Regions from separate parts of the Mesorhizobium sp. B2-8-3 genome, predicted to be linked through region 3. Evidence: predicted binding sites of a transcription regulator. Region 3 holds the regulator's gene; each other region holds the start of a gene.
The links. Region 3 encodes LexA, which represses DNA repair genes until DNA is damaged. Its sites were predicted from a motif close to TGTTCNNNNTGTGTTCNG; they were not measured.

Region 1 (5,409 bases), on a different contig from region 3:
CCGGCGGTCCAGCGGGCGAACGGAATCCTGAGCGTCCATATCGGTCCGGAGGAAATCGTCGCGGGTTTGAGCATCGAATTCGAGGATCATCTCACCGCGCCCGAGATCGAGGCCTGCGTCGAGCGCCTGGAGGCAAGGCTGAAGCAGGAAATGCCGCAGATATCCAGGCTGTTCGTCAAGCCGCAAACGACTGGCACATGGAAGCAGCGGCGCGAGGCCATCGCCGAGGCTTCGGACGAGGGCTAGGCTTGAGGCGGCGAAATTTTCTAGGGAGAAAAGGCGATGAAAATCGACGGCGGATGCCACTGCGGCGCGATCGCCTATGAGGCGGAGGTCGATCCGCAAAAGACCTCGATCTGCCACTGCACCGACTGCCAGCAGCTGACCGGCACGGCCTTTCGGGTCACCGTTCCGGCGCCGGAAAGCGACTACCGGATCACCAGGGGCGCGCCGAAGATCTACATCAAGGTCGTGGCAAGCGGCGCCAGGCGCGCCCAGGCTTTTTGTGCGGACTGCGGCTCGCATCTTTATGCAACGTCGGTCGGCGATGGTCCGAAGGTTTATGGGATCAGGGTCGGGACCGCGCGGCAGCGTCAGGACTTGGTTCCCAGACAGCAGAAATGGCACCGGTCGGCCCTGCGCTGGCTTCCGGAATTCGAGGGCATGGCGACGACGGAAGAGCAATAGCGCTATCGGATCGGCCAGCTGGCGCGAGCCTTGGCGGTTGGCCGAATCTTCCGCGACTACTCGTCGCCCTCGACGACGCGCAGCCTGAGCTGACCCGTCTTTGAATCGGCCACGCGCGCCCCGGCCTCGACCTTGGCCGGCCCGTTGCGCGGCGGCTCGGCCTCGCCCTCGGCAAACTCCAGCGCCTCGATCTTCTGGCCGCGCTTGGTCACTTTCGACGTCGACACCAGGATGTCGTCGATGTCCTTGGTCGCCTGGCCGAAATGCGTCTGCAGCCGGCGCACCCGCTCGTCGACCCGCGCCACATCCTCCATCAGCCGGATGACCTCGCCCTGGATCAGATGCGCCTGCTCGCGCATGCGGGCGTCCTTCAGGATCGACTGGATGACCTGGATCGACAGCATCAGCAGCGAGGGCGAGACGATGACGACGCGGGCGCGGTGCGCCTTCTGCACCACCGCCTCGAAGTTCTCGTGGATTTCGGCGAACACCGATTCCGACGGCACGAACATGAAGGCGGTGTCCTGCGTCTCGCCCTGGATCAGGTATTTTTCAGCGATATCGCGGATATGTATCTCGATGTCGCGCCGAAAAGCCTGCGCCGCCGCCTTCTGCATGTCGGCGCCCTCGGCGGCCCGGATGGCGTTCCAGGCTTCGAGCGGGAACTTGGCGTCGACGGCCAGCATCGGCGCGCCGTTCGGCATCCGCACCAGGCAGTCGGGCCGGCTGCCGTTGGAAAGGCTCGCCTGGAATTCATAGGCGCCGTGCGGCAACCCATCGGCGACGATCGCCTCCATGCGCGACTGGCCGAAGGCGCCGCGCGTCTGCTTGTTGGAGAGGATCGCCTGCAGTTGCACGACCTGGCCGGCCAAGGACTGGATGTTGCCTTGCGCGGTGTCGATCACCGCCAGCCGCTCCTGCAGCTTGGCCAGGCTCTCATGCGTCGACTTGGTCTGCTCGGCCATGGTCTGGCCAAGACGCCCGGTCATGGCGTCGAGCCGTTGTCCGAGCGACTGGGTGAGCTCGGCCTGCCGTGCCCCGAACACTTCGGCGATCGCGCCCATCCGCCCCTGCATCTCGGCCTGCGCCTGCATAATGTCGGCCATCCTCGCCTCGGCATCGCGGGCATGGTCGGCGGCTTCGGCGGCCGCCACCGCGCGCGCCCCGGCCGCGCGCCACAAGGCGACCACGAGCGCCATGAACAGCGCAAGCAAAAGGATTGCGCCGAAAGCCAGCGCCTGGCCAAGCGTGATGGTCGTGGCGCCAAGCCGCGCGATGGGCTCGGAAAGCATGGAGGTCATGTCGTTCATTTGGCCAGCATAACCGATTCGGCCTCCTGGCACAGATCAAAACGTGAACAAGCCAAAGATGCCCCGGTTGACGCTTTTCAAGCGAGGTCTTAGGTGAGACGCCATGTCGATCAAGCCTCTCATCATCCTTCCCGATCCCGTCCTGCGCCAGGTTTCCGAGCCGGTCGAGCGCGTCGATGCCGATTTGCGCAAGCTCGCCGACGACATGCTTGACACCATGTATGACGCGCCGGGCATCGGCCTTGCGGCGATCCAGGTCGGCGAGCCGCGGCGGCTGCTGGTCATCGACCTCGCCAAGGAAGGCGAGCCGCCGGAGCCGCATGTCTTCATCAATCCGGAAGTGCTCGAAAGTTCCGACCAGCGTTCCGTCTATGAGGAAGGCTGCCTGTCGATCCCGGACTATTATGCCGAGGTCGAGCGCCCGGCTTCGGTGCGGGTGAAGTATCTCGACCGCGACGGCAAGCTGCAGGAGATGCAGGCGGAAGGCCTGATGGCCACCTGCCTGCAGCACGAGATCGACCATCTCAACGGCGTGCTGTTCATCGACCACATCTCGAAGCTGAAGCGCGACATGGTGGTGAGGAAGTTCAAGAAGCTCGCCAGGGACAAGGTGCCGGGCAAGATGGTAGGGTAGGGGCGGTCTGGACCGCGCGAGCACCTGGAGCTGCCACGAGACAGGATCGCAGGACGTCATGCCGCTTCGCGTCATCTTCATGGGCACGCCGGATTTTTCCGTGCCGACCTTGCGCGCCATCGCCGAGGCCGGCCACGAGATCGCGGCCGTCTACACCCAGCCGCCGCGCGCCGCCGGCCGGCGCGGGCTGGAGCTGACGCCCTCGCCGGTGCAGCGCGAGGCGGAGCGGCTGGCGCTCGACGTTCGGACGCCGACGTCGCTGAAAAGCGAGGCCGAGCAGCAGGCTTTCGCAGCCTTGCAGGCCGATGTCGCCGTGGTCGTCGCCTACGGGCTGCTGCTGCCAAAGGCCGTTCTGGACGCGCCGAGGCTGGGCTGTCTGAACGGCCACGCCTCGCTTTTGCCACGCTGGCGTGGTGCTGCTCCCATCCAGCGCGCGATCATGGCCGGCGATGCGGAGACCGGCATGATGATCATGCGCATGGAAGAAGGTTTGGACACCGGGCCGGTGGCAATGGTTGAAAAAGTCGCCATCGCACCCGATATGACGGCCGGCGAATTGCACGACCTGCTGATGGTTCAGGGCGCTTCGCTGATGGTTGAGGCGCTCGCCCAGTTGGGGATAAATTGTCTGACATTTGCCCAACAGGCGACGGCAGGGGTGACCTACGCCCGAAAGATCGATAAATCGGAGACACGCGTAGACTGGACGCGGCCTTCTGGCGAAGTCCACAATCACATTCGCGGCCTCTCGCCCTTTCCGGGCGCGTGGTGCGAGGTCGAAATTGGCGGCCGCACGGAGCGGCTGAAACTGCTTCGCTCGACGCTCTCGGATGGCGTCGGCGAGTCGGGAGGAATTCTCGATGACCGGCTGACGGTCGCCTGCGGGTCGGGCGCGGTCAGGCTGGTCGAAGTTCAACGGGCGGGCGGAAGGCCTGCCGCCGCGCAGGAGTTTTTGCGCGGAGCCAAGATCGAAAAAGGAATGAAACTCACATGAGCATGATGTCGATACGCGCGGCGACGCCGCGGGATCGCGAGGCGATCCGCCTCGTCGAAGAGCATGCCTTTGGCCAGCAGGCGGAAGCCGGCCTGGTCGACGCGATTGTCACCGGCGGCGATGCCGTCGTCGAGCTGGTTGCCGAGGAAGACGGCCAGGTCGTCGGCCATATTCTTTTCTCGCGGCTTTTCGTGCAGAACGGCGCCAAGCAGTTCGCCGCTGTCGCGCTGGCGCCGCTGGCGGTCGAGCCCTCCTTCCACGGCACCGGCATCGGCGGCGCGCTGATCCGCGAGGCGCATGTGCGGCTCAAGGAAGCCGGCGAGACGCTGGCCGTGGTTTTGGGCGATCCGGTCTATTACGGCCGCTTCGGCTACACCCACGCCCGCGCCGGAAAGTTCGAAAGCGAGTACCAGGGCGAGGCGCTGCAGGCGCTGGCCTGGGGCGACTCGCCCGAGACCGGCAAGCTGGTCTACGCTTCAGCCTTCACCGCTTTAGCCGCCTAGGTTAAGGCGAAAGCACAGCTGGCATGCCGCGTTTTCGGCTCGATATCGAATATGACGGCAGCCAGTTCGCCGGCTGGCAGCATCAGGCCGACCAGCCCTCGGTGCAGCAGGCGATCGAGCAGGCGATCGAAAAGTTCTGCGGCGAGGCCGTGAGAATACGTGCCGCCGGCCGCACCGATGCCGGCGTGCACGCCACTGCCCAGGTGGCGCATGTCGACCTGGCCAAAGCGTGGCCGGGCGACAAGGTGCGCGATGCGGTGAACGCCCATCTGCAGGCGGCCGGCGCGCGCGTCGCCGTCCTGAAAGCGGCCGTGGTCGCCGACGGCTTCGACGCGCGCTTTTCCGCCACCGGCCGCCACTATCTCTATCGCATCCTCAATCGCCGGGCGCCGGCGGCGCTGGAAAAGGGCAAGATCTGGTGGGTGCCGAAGAGCCTCGACGCCGAGGCCATGCATGAGGCTGCCAAGGTGCTCCTCGGCCGGCACGATTTCACCACCTTCCGCTCCACCCAGTGCCAGGCCGAAAGCGCGGTTCGCACGCTTGACCGCCTCGACGTCAGCCGCGATGGCCACTTCATCGAGGTGCGCGGTTCGGCCCGCTCTTTTCTGCACAACCAGGTTCGCTCGATGGTCGGCTCGCTGAAGCGCGTCGGCGACGGCTCCTGGGGCGCCGCCGATCTCAAGGCGGCGCTCGAAGCGCGCGACCGCGCCGCCTGCGGCCAGGTTGCGCCGCCGGATGGACTGTTTCTCGTCGGGGTGGATTATCCGGAGGACGCCTGAGGGCGGCGCTTCACGGCTTCTTCTGCGAGTGGGTCTCGTGGTGCTTGCGCGCCCGTTCGGCCATTTCCGCAGGCGAAATGACTTTGCCAGGGTTTGCAAAGATCAGCCCGTCGTGCCGTCCGGTATGTCGATGCCGAGCAGTGCCTGCAAGCCAAACAGGACGAGCAGCGAGGCAATGAACATGCCGACGAACACGGTGGTGCCCACGGCGGCGCCCCTGCCGATCGATGCATTGGTCATGCGCCATGTCAGCACCATCGAGAGCGCGAACAGGAACAGCGACACGAGGCTGTTCACGTCGCTGGTCGAAGGCAGGAAGAGCCTGAGCAGCGCCGAGGGCAGCATCAGCCAGGCGATGATCGCCGACGTCCAGTTGGAAGCGACGACATAGTGGACGAAGCGGCCGCCGATGCCGGCGCGCGGCGCGACCAGCGCGAGCGCCACCAGCGGCAGCACCCAAGAGCCGATATCGACGGTCGCCAGCCGTATCAGCATGCCGAGG
Region 2 (5,409 bases), on a different contig from region 3:
GATAATTGTATTCGAGGTCGCTGAGCGAGAAGGTGAGCTCGTCGGCGAAGCGCAGCGTCTCCGCCAGCGCCTGCGGGTGGCGGCGGAAAAGCCGCGCCATCTCCAGCGGCGGCTTCAGGTGGCGCTCGGCATTGGCGGTCAGCTCGAGCCCGACCTCGGAAACCGGGGTGTTGAGGCGGATCGCGGTGAGCACGTCCTGCAGCGGTCGGCGGTCGGCGGCGTGATAGAGCACGTCGTTGGTCGCCATCAGCGGGACGCGGGCGTGTTCGGCCATCGACGCCGCCTGCTCGATGCGGAAGCGATCGTTGCCGGCATAATCCGGTGCCACGGCCAGCCGAAGCGCCGCGCCGAAACGATCCTTAAGCCGGCTAATAAACGACAAGCCGTCCTCGGTGCCTGCCGACAGGCCGGGCAGGACCGCCAGCGACATCCGATCGCCCCATTCGAGCAGGTCGCTCAAGCGGAGCAGCGTCGCGCCCTTCTCGTTCTCGTCGCGCAGATTGGCCTGGGTCAGCATGCGGCAGAGATGGCCCCAGCCCTGGCGGTCGCGGGGATAGGCGAGGATGTCCGGCGTGCCGTCGCCGAACACCAGGCGACAGCCGGGATGATAGGCCATCTTCTCCACCCTGGCCTGCTGCCAGGCGCGCACGACGCCGGCGACCGTGTTCCTGTCGGCAAGCCCGATCGAGGCAAAACCGTAGAATTTCGCCGTGACCACCAGCTCCTCCGGCTTGGAGGCGCCGCGCAGGAAGGAGAAGTTCGACCTTATGCCGAATTCGGCATAGGGAATGACGGTCAGCGCGTTCATGCGAACACCCCATGCATGAACCAGCGCGGCGGCGCGGCCTGCGCGGCGCTGCTGTAGAGGCCCTGGCGGTAGAGCCAGTAGCGGCGTCCCTCGCTGTCCTCGATGCGGTAATAATCGCGGGTCGGCGCCTCCTCCTCACCGGGCAGCTGCCGCCACCATTCGGCGGCGATGCGCTCCGGCCCTTCGGCGCGGGCGACGCGGTAGAGCGCGCGCCGCCAGCGGAAATTCATCGGCGGACCTTCCGGGATCTCGGTCGCCGGCACCTCGATCGGCTCGGGCGAGCGGAACAGGCGAACCGGCCGCTCCGGCGGATAGATGGTCATCGGCGGCGCCGTTCGTGGGGGTGCCGCCCGGCCGGCCGCCGGGGCGCGTCTTTGCGGCGCTTCGGCGAAAGGCACGGTTTTGACGGCGCGTTCCGGCAGATGGCTTTCGACGGCCACCGGCTTCAGCACGGCGGCCTCGCCGAGACGGGCGCGGACGCGGTCGGCGAAGAGCGCGATGTCGGCGTCATCGTCGTTCGTCTCGCCGGTGAGGTCGCCCTGAGCCAAGTCGAAGGCCGCGACCGACAGCACGGACAACCGCACGAGGTCGAAGCCGAAGCCGGCGTCGATGGTCTGCTCCAGCGCGGTGAGCCGCTCATGGAACAGTCTTTGGATCAGCCGCGGCTCGCGCATCGGGCGCGAGGTGCCGACGGCGATGCGGCTGACGGCGCCGTCGACGCGGAAGAGAAGCAGCGCCAGCGTGCGCGCGCCCTCGCCGCGGCGTTCGAGGTCGGTCTTCAAGGCGATCGCCAGCCGGCTCACCAGCCGCTCGATGTCGTCGGTGAGCACGACCGGCTCGGCAAGGTGGCGCTCGACCGAGAGCGGCGCGACGGGAAGGCGCGGCGACACGGCCTCGTCGAGGCGGCCGAGCGCCTGGTCGAGGCGCAGAAGCAAGGTGGCGCCGAAGCGGCGGGCGAGCGGCGCGCGGGGCGCGGCCATCACCGCGCCGGCGGTGCGCAGGCCCACACTTTCCAGGCCGACGCGGGTTTCCGGCGTGATGCGCAGCGCCGACAGTGGCAATGGCGCCAGGAGCGCCTCCTCCTCGCCGCCGGCGATGATGCGGTCGCCATGGAAGCGCGCCGCCGCCCAGGCGGCGCCCGGCGTCGAAGCCAGCCCGGCGCGGACATCGAAGCCCTGCTGGAAGAAGCGGGTGAGGATCTCGTCCTGCATGGCGCGCTCGCCGCCGAACAAATGCGTGCAGCCGGTGACGTCGAGGAACAGCCCGTCCTCGCCGTCGATCGCCACCAGCGGCGTGTAGCGGTCGCACCAGTCGGCAAGGCCTTCGAGCAGCCGGCGGTCGGCTTCCGCATCGGCCTCGACCACATCGATCGAGGGATGCATGGCGCGCGCATCGGCGATGCCCATGCCGCGCTTCAATCTGAGCGCCTCAGCCCGCTCGTCGAGGGCCGCGATGCGCTGGGTGTTGTTGTCGCGATGGCTGATCACAAGCGGCGGGTGAGGTGACGGCAGGTGATGCGGGGGCCGGGAACGCCAGGACCTCCCCAGGCGCTGGCGCAGGATCCGCTCCGCGGCCAGATGCGGGAACCACAGCGACAGAATTCTCTGTTCTTTCTGCAAAAGCGTGCTCATTTGGGTTCCACTCCAGTGTGAATTGTCCGGGCAGGGCCGTGCGGCTCTTGCCGATATCGAGTTTGAAGGCGGGGCGGCCGATCGAGCCGGCGAGCGGCCCGGCGACGGTTTCGCGGCTTGCCGCCGCCGCCGCCGAGACGATGAGGCGCACCGGGGCGGCAGTGGGGTCGGCCTCGCCGGCCTGGCGCAGCAAAAGCAGCGGCCGGCCGGCATTCTGGGCGCGGGCGTGCAGCCGGCGCGTGGCGGTGAGGTCGAGCCGCCGCGGACTTCCGCGGATCTCGAGGATGACCGCGGCAAAGGCCGTCATGCGGGCGGCCTCCTCGGCGATCCACAGCGCATCGAGCAGTTTTGGCGCCTCGGAAAACAGCAATTGCTCCGGCTCGATGCCGAACAGGGCGTGAAGGCCCCTGGCATAGGGAAAGCCGGCCTCATGGAAGATTTCCGCCGTCCCGACCCAGAGGATCGGCAGGCCCTGCTTCTCTCTGAGGACCAGGCTTACGAGCGACAGCGCGAAGCCGGCAACGGCGCCGGCATCGCGGGTCTCCAGGCCATGGATTTCGCTGAGCGCCGCCTTGGGCAGGCCGCCGCCGAGGGCGGCGTCGAGGCGACCGATGCCGGTATGCAGGAAGGCGTCCGCCGAAGCCACGGCGAGGCCACGCCGGACGATCGTCCTGTCCGATCGAGTGGCATCCACAATACCACCGGCCGCCGACCCTTCCAGGCGCTCGGGCAGCGTTCCTTCGATCTTCGCGATCTGGCGACGCAGGGCAAAAACAGTGTCCCGCGCCACGGCGCTCATCGCCATGACGTTTACTTCCGACAGCAATTGTTCCTGTTATGTTCCTATAGATTCCAGAGGGTGCCGGAAGAGTCAAGCGGAGTCATAAGGAATTTATTCCTTCGCCCTTTACCCTGAAAGCGAACGCCCAGCCGGCTCATTTGCCTCTATCGGCGCGAAAGCCTATATGCCGGGATCAAAGGAAATTTCATGGCCCGCATCTATAAGACACGCACTTGGCACGACCAGCTCTCGCCGTCGATGGACGAGATGGAGCTTCTGGCGCTGGAGACCTATGCCCATCTGCCGGACGAGTTCCGCAAGCTCACCGGCGAGATCATTATCCAGATCGCCGATTTCCCGACCGACGAGATCATGGACGACCTGTCGCTGGAGACGCCTTTCGACCTGCTCGGCCTGTTCGAAGGACGTGGCATCGCCGAGCGCTGGAACCCGCAGACCGGCGAGGGGCCGAACCGCATCACGCTCTACCGCCGCGCCATACTCGACTACTGGGCCGAGAACGAAGAGACGATGGGCGACATCGTCACCCACGTGCTGATCCACGAGATCGGCCACCATTTCGGCCTGTCGGACGACGACATGGAGCGCATCGAGGAAGCGGCCGAGCAGGCGGCGGCGGGCTGAGCGTGCACTTCGTCATCCTAGGGCGAAGCAAGGAGCGAAGCGACGCGCGCAGACCCTAGGATCCATGCCGTTCCATCAACACCAAACCCGCGGTGCAGAACGGAACGCTTGCCGCCCGACACCCGCAAACGTCCCCTATATTCTGATCCGCTGCGCCTTTCGGCTCAGGTAACGGCATGGATTCCAGGGTCTGCGCGCGTCGCTTCGCTCCTTGCTCCGCCCTAGAATGACGAAGTGGGGGTTGCCGCCCTTTCTACCAGTCGCTCAGCTTGGTGTCCGGGCCGTAGTCCTGGCCTTCGACATCCTTCACCACTGCCTGGCCGCAACGCATCGACTTGGTCTTCTTGTCATAGGCGTAGGTCGGCGAGCCGAACAGGTGCCAGCCCTTGTCCAGCGCCGCCGTCACCTTGTGGCAGAAGGTTGAATCGTCCGGGCCGGACAGAAAGCGGTAGAGTTTCATTTTCGAGCCTGTCTTGAATATCGGCGCATCATGCGCCGATGATTATCGCCTTCGCCAGAAGTTTCTCGGCTTCCGCCAGATGCAGCCGCTCGACCATGCGGCCGTCCATCGCGATCACGCCCTTGCCGGCATTTTCGGGCCGCGCGAACGCATCCCTGATCGCACGCGCCCTGGCCAGCGCCTCGGGCGACGGCGAAAAGGCATGGTTCGCCGGCTCGATCTGGGCGGGATGGATCAGCGACTTGCCGTCGAAACCCATGGCCGCGCCGTCGGCGCATTCGCGCGCCAGGGCGTCGAGGTCGCGAAAATCATTGGCGACGCCGTCGATCACGTCGAGGCCGCCGGCGCGCGCGGCGAGCACCAGTTGCATCAGCCAGGGCATCAGATAGCGCCGGTCGGGCGTCGCCAGGATGCCGGTCGCCTTCACCAGGTCATTCGTTCCGGCAACGAAACAAGCGAGGCGCGACGCTGGATCGCGGCCAAGCTCGGCGATGGCGCCGATGTTGAGCAGCGCCTTGGGCGTCTCGACCATCGCCCACAGTTTCACGCCGTCCGGCGCGAAATTGTCGTCGAGCAGGTCGCCGGCCTCGAGGATGTCGCGCGGCGTGCCGATCTTGGGCAGGAGAATGCCGTCGGGCTCGGCCTTGGCCACGGCCAACAGATCGTCGGCGCCCCATTCGCTGGCGAGCGGGTTGATGCGCACCACCATCTCGCAGCGTTTTTCGCGCCCGACGAGAATGCGGGCAATCTTGTCGCGCGCCGCCTTCTTGTCGGCGGGCAGGACGGCGTCCTCGAGATCAATGATGACGGCGTCGCAGGCAAGCGAAGCGATCTTGGCGAGCGCCTTGTCGTTCGAGGCGGGAATGTAAAGCACCGAGCGGCGCGGGCGGTAGGGTTCCTGAGCCATGGCCGATCTATGCAGGGTGATGGCGGATGAGGCAAGGCGGGGAGTAATCTTCTCCTTGAGGGGCCGCAAGGGTGAGATGCCCGGCAGGGCGGAGGCGCACGCTGTCCTGCCAACCCGTCCTTCGTCATTCTAGGGTCTGCGCGCGTCGCTTCGCGCCTTGCTCCGCCCTAGAATGAC
Region 3 (5,409 bases):
CTGCCGCCAGGCAGCGCGCTCGGTCCCGACCAGATCATTTCGTCCAACGCCTATGGCGTCGTTGCCGCCGCCCAGTCGGTCGGCGCGCGCGCGCTCGATCTCGGCATCGCCGCCGACCGCCAGGAGGCGATCGCCGCGCTGGTCAGGAAAGCGGTCGAGGCGAACGCCGATGTTATCGTCACGCTCGGCGGCGCCTCGGTCGGCGACCACGACCTGATCCATGACGTGCTGACCGGCGAAGGCATGAAGCTCGACTTCTGGAAGATCGCCATGCGCCCCGGCAAACCGCTGATGTTTGGCCGGCTTGGCAATGTCCGTTGCATCGGCCTGCCCGGCAATCCGGTGGCAAGCATCGTCTGCTCGCAACTCTTCTTGAAGCCGCTGCTTGCCAGGCTCGGCGGCCGCGATCACCGGCAGGACGTGCGAACGGCCAAGCTGGGCGCCGCGATGCAGGCCAACGATTTCAGGCAGGACTACGTGCGCGCCATCGTGCGCGAGGACGCCGGCACCCTGGTCGCGACGCCTTTCGGCATCCAGGACTCCTCGATGCTGCGCATGCTTGCCGACGCCAACGGCCTGATCGTGCGCCAGCCCTTCGCGCCCGCCGCGCAGGTCGGCGCCGAGTGCAGCGTGCTGATGCTGCGCTGAGCCGGTCTATCCCGCCGTTTTAACGCAATTCTCGACCGAAACCGTCCACACCGCCGAATTGCTCTATTCGGCGATCAGTGCGCGAGTGAGGGGATGATCCGGGTCGGCGAGACCATCGACGACATTGAAATGATGCCGGTCCGGCTCGACCACTGAATGGGTTACAGCGCCGAGCCCGGTCCAGATGTTGGCAAGCAATGTACTCTGGCGCAGGAATTCCGAACGCTCGCCGCCGCCGACCCAACAGGTGATGCGGGCTCCCCGCCGAGGCCGCAGCAAAGCCGGGCTTTCGCTCAACGCTTCCTTCTCGTCGATGTTCAGGGTCTCGTTCAGTGCGGTGAACATCAGCGGCCGAAGGTCGTGCAGGCCTGAAATCGAAACGACCTGGCGTATGCGCCGCGTCACATCGGACGACAGCGGCGAGGCCGCGGTCACCATCCGGCTGGCGAGATGCCCGCCGGCCGAGTGCCCGGTCAGCACCAGCGGACCATCGACCATCGCCGCCGCCTTCTCGATCGCTGCCGCAACCTCGTTGACGATGCCGCTGATCCTGGTCTGCGGGCAAAGCGTGTAAGAGGGCATGGCGACGGCAAAACCGTGGCCGACCGCACCTCCAGCCAGATGCGACCAGGAGGTCTTGTCTGATTCCATCCAGTAACCGCCATGGATGAACACGACGAGCCCCTTTGGCGCAGCAGGTGGGAGAAACAGATCGAACCGGTTGCGCGGCGCTTCGCCGTACACGATATCGAACCGCGCCCTGCCTTGCGCCAGCAGCTTTTCCCGAAAGGCCCGCGCCGGTTGATCCCAAGCCGCGGGCCAGCGGTCGCCGCCGGCGATGTTCGCGCCGTTGGCATAGGCGTTGTCCCAGTCGGCAATACGGTGTCCGAGCAACGGCCCCTCCACGATCAGCTCAATGTCGAGTGGTTTTGATTGGCATCGCCGCGGTCAGGTAACGGTTGTCTTGACCGCGAAGCGGGCTTCTCGCCAGACGCCGGTCCGCAAGATGTCCTCGAGCACTTCGACGGCATTCCAGACATCCCTGTAGCCGACATAGAGCGGGGTAAAACCGAAGCGCATGGTCGACGGCGCCCGAAAATCACCGATCACGCCGCGTTCGATCAGGGCCCGCATGATCTGGTAGCCATGCTGGTGAATGAAGGAAATCTGGCTGCCGCGTTTGGGGCCGTCGCGGGTGCTTTCCAGCGTAAGATCGTAACCGCCGCACCGTGCCTCGACGAGTTCGATGAACAGATCGGCCAGCGCAATGCTCTTCCTCCGCACCGTCGCCAGGTCAACGCCGTTCCAGATGTCGAGCGCGCCTTTCAGCGTCCGCATCGACAGGACCGGCTGCGTGCCGCACAGAAATCGGCGGATGCCGGTGCCTGGCGCATAGGCTTGCTCGAAGGCGAACGGCCGTGCATGGCTCCACCACCCGCTGAGCGGCTGCCGCACATCGGCAAGATGCCGCTCGGCCGCATAGATGAAGGCAGGAGAACCTGGCCCGCCATTGAGATATTTATAGGTGCAGCCGACGGCGAAATCGGCGCTTGCCCTGTCAAGTTCTACCGGCATGGCGCCCGCGCTGTGGCAGAGATCCCATACGATCAGCGCACCGGCGTCATGCGCCATGCGCGTAAGCGCCGCCATGTCGCGCAACTCGCCGGATTTGTAATTGACGTGGTTGACCAACACCACCGCCACGCGTTCGTCGATCAGTTCCTCGATGGTCGGCGCGTCCACGCCAGCCAGGCGCAGGACAGTGTTCTTTCCGGTCGAGGCCACCCCTTCGGCCATATAGATATCGGTCGGAAAACTGTCGCCCTCGGCAACGATCACGGTTCGGTCCGGCCGCATCGCCATCGCCGCGTGCAGCACTTTGTAGATGTTGATCGACGTGGTGTCGCAGACCACGGTCTGGCCCGGCGCCGCGCCGATCAGGCGTCCGAGCCGGTCGCCCAGCTCGACCGGCATGTCGAACCATCCATCCTTGTTCCAGGCACGAATGAGGTCATGCGCCCACTCCTCGGCAGCTGCCTTGCGCAACTCATCGAATGCGGCGTGCGAGGCCGCTCCCAACGAATTCCCGTCGAGGTAGATCACCCCCTCCGGCAGGACAAAGCGATCGCGCAGGGCGCGCAGCGGATCCGCTGCATCCATCGCCTCGGTCTCGGCGAGATCAGGAATTCCCCCCATCATGCTGCCGCCTCCATTTCGGCATGGCGCCTCTCACGGCTGGCCAAGGACGGTTGTCTCACCACCGTCCGTGCCACGGCAAGAACCTTCTGCGCTATGTTAGCTGGTCCATAGACGGCGAAGACCATGGATCGGAATCATTGCCGAAGTTGGCATTTTGGGTCCGTTTCGTTCACGGTGAAGCACGTTCGCGCAAGAGCCGAAGCAATCCCGCCCGCGCCTTTGTGATGGTGTTGGACCGCGCTTCAGCTTAAGGAGGGCCGCATAATCGAGCGGAATCAATGACACCGCTGACCTGACTCGGCCAGGTATCCCTTGGATGCAACATTGTTTCCGAAGCCTCAACAAATTCACTAAACTTTAAACGGTTGCGGAACACAACTGGAACAGATAGTGTTTGTTCTGGGTTTGTTTTTCTGATTCCGGTTTCAGAACCCAAGGGGGCCGCCATGCTGACGCGCAAACAACATGAACTGCTGATGTTCATCCATGAACGCCTCAAGGAGAGCGGGATTCCGCCGTCTTTCGACGAGATGAAGGAAGCGCTCGATCTGGCCTCCAAATCGGGCATCCATCGGCTGATCACGGCGCTGGAAGAACGCGGCTTCATTCGCCGGCTGCCGAACCGGGCGCGCGCGCTTGAAGTGCTGCGGCTGCCCGACTCGATCGCGCCTGGCCTGAATGCCGCGAGAAAGTTTTCGCCGAGCGTCATCCAGGGCGGCCAGGGCAATCTTGGCCGCCAGGTCAAGCCGGCGGCGCCCTCTCGCACGCCGACACCCAGCAATGACGACGACGCTGTTTCGGCCGTGTCCATTCCGGTGATGGGCCGCATCGCCGCCGGCGTGCCGATAGACGCTATCCAGCACCAGACGCATTCGATCTCGGTGCCGCCGGACATGATCATGGGCGGCGAGCATTACGCGTTGGAGGTCAAGGGCGACTCGATGATCGAGGCCGGCATCTTCGACGGCGATACCGTCATCATCCGCAATGCCAACACGGCAAGCCCGGGTGAGATCGTGGTGGCGCTGGTCGACGATGAGGAGGCGACCCTGAAGCGTTTCCGCCGCAAGGGTGCCTCGATCGCGCTCGAAGCCGCCAACCCGGCGTATGAGACCCGTATCTTCGGACCGGACCGGGTCAAGGTTCAGGGTAAGCTCGTCGGACTCATCCGCCGTTACTGAGCAGAACCGCGCGGCGGTCTTCGCCGGAACTGCGTGCCACCTATTCTGTAGGCTGCGGCGCGACCGCCGGCTTTTCCGGTCGTTGATAGGGCGGCAGCCCCCTCGCCTCACGCGCGTATTTCCGCTGCTCGTGCCAGGGTCGGTACGGTTCTTCGACCGCGTAGCGAACGATTGGCCGCGCGGTTGCCGATTGCGGATCGAAGAAGATGGCGGCGCTGCCGTCGCGTGCCAGTTGCCGCTTGGTGACGACAAGCACGCGCGGATCGCGGCATGGGTTGAAGGCCGTGGCGTCGTCGATGACGATGAGGTCGGCGAAACCGCAAGCAGGCCGGGCGCTGGCGCGATTCTCGGTGAGCGCGACGATGGCGCCGGAAGGATGCCGGCCGATGCAGAGGTCGCCGGTGCAATAGAAGGGCGAGCCGGGCGGTAGGTCGACGGGATCGGCGATGTCGAGGGCGTCTTTAGCGAACGTCTCCGGCGGTACGATTTCCTCGGCTTTCAGCGCCCGTTTCCAGTTGTCGGTGGTGAAGTCGTTGGAGCGCGCGCGGTTGATGGCAAGCTCGCCGCCGCCGATCGGCATCGCCACCAGATGCGCATCCTCCGAGACAAGCACATCCGGGGCGCGGACATGCGGAATGGCCAGCAGCGCGGCAAGCGCGAAGGGTACGGCGGCAAGCCTAAGCCAAGTGGTGGCCATCGTCGCGATGACCAGCGCGACCGTCGCCAGCAGCACCGACTGGATCGAGATCAGCCCGACGGCGTCGACCGGTGAGCGCTCGGAGATCCACGCCGAAATGACGATAATCGCCGTCAGGCCTTTGCCCATGACATAAAGGAATGGGCCGTCGAAGCCGAAGGGCATGGCCAGGGCGCTCAACACGGCGAACGGCATGACGATCAGTGAGACGATCGGCATGACCGCCAGATTGGCCAGCAGGCTGAGCGGCGACACCCGCTGGAAGTGCCAGATCGCAAACAACAATGTCGCGCTGCCCGCGATGAGCGACGTCACGGCGGCACCACCCACACCGATCGCCAGTTTTTGCGACAGGAACGCAAGAAACGAACGCTTTGCCGGCGGCGCGGTCGTTTTGCCGGCGCGATAGTCGGCAAAACCGGCATAGGCGCCGACCAGCGCGGCGGTGGCGGCGAAGGACATCTGGAAACTTGGGCCGACCACTTCGTGCGGCGAGACAAGGATGACGGCGATGGCCGAGATCGCCAGGTTGCGCATGGTGAGCGCCGCGCGGTCGAAGAGCACGGCGGCGAGCATCACGGCCAGCATGATGAAGCTTCGCTCGGCGGCCACCACGACGCCGGAGATCACGAGGTAGGCGGCGATCGAGAGCAGCGCGATTGCAGCGGCATATTTCTTCACCGG

Region 1: a site for LexA is predicted at 2,030-2,047, ahead of FJ418_RS08940 (DNA recombination protein RmuC). Genes of this name have one in related genera too.
Region 2: a site for LexA is predicted at 3,267-3,284, ahead of FJ418_RS07830 (metallopeptidase family protein). Genes of this name have one in related genera too.

The regions. Positions count from the first base shown of each region.
Region 1 is NZ_VFTW01000004.1:245,169-250,577, forward strand. Features, by position in the region: gene FJ418_RS08930 (cation diffusion facilitator family transporter) at 1-246, shown strand, start outside; gene FJ418_RS08935 (GFA family protein) at 283-687, shown strand; gene FJ418_RS08940 (DNA recombination protein RmuC) at 744-1,997, opposite strand; gene def (peptide deformylase) at 2,101-2,631, shown strand; gene fmt (methionyl-tRNA formyltransferase) at 2,690-3,625, shown strand; gene FJ418_RS08955 (N-acetyltransferase) at 3,622-4,128, shown strand; gene truA (tRNA pseudouridine(38-40) synthase TruA) at 4,152-4,907, shown strand; gene FJ418_RS08965 (transporter) at 5,010-5,409, opposite strand, start outside.
Region 2 is NZ_VFTW01000004.1:27,670-33,078, reverse strand. Features, by position in the region: gene FJ418_RS07845 (error-prone DNA polymerase) at 1-808, opposite strand, end outside; gene FJ418_RS07840 (DUF6504 family protein) at 805-2,295, opposite strand; gene FJ418_RS32335 (hypothetical protein) at 2,237-3,244, opposite strand; gene FJ418_RS07830 (metallopeptidase family protein) at 3,428-3,865, shown strand; gene FJ418_RS07825 (DUF1737 domain-containing protein) at 4,119-4,325, opposite strand; gene FJ418_RS07820 (CoA ester lyase) at 4,354-5,232, opposite strand.
Region 3 is NZ_VFTW01000003.1:193,464-198,872, reverse strand. Features, by position in the region: gene glp (gephyrin-like molybdotransferase Glp) at 1-648, shown strand, start outside; gene FJ418_RS06225 (alpha/beta hydrolase) at 712-1,542, opposite strand; gene kynU (kynureninase) at 1,597-2,844, opposite strand; gene lexA (transcriptional repressor LexA) at 3,294-4,028, shown strand; gene FJ418_RS06210 (ComEC/Rec2 family competence protein) at 4,069-5,409, opposite strand, start outside.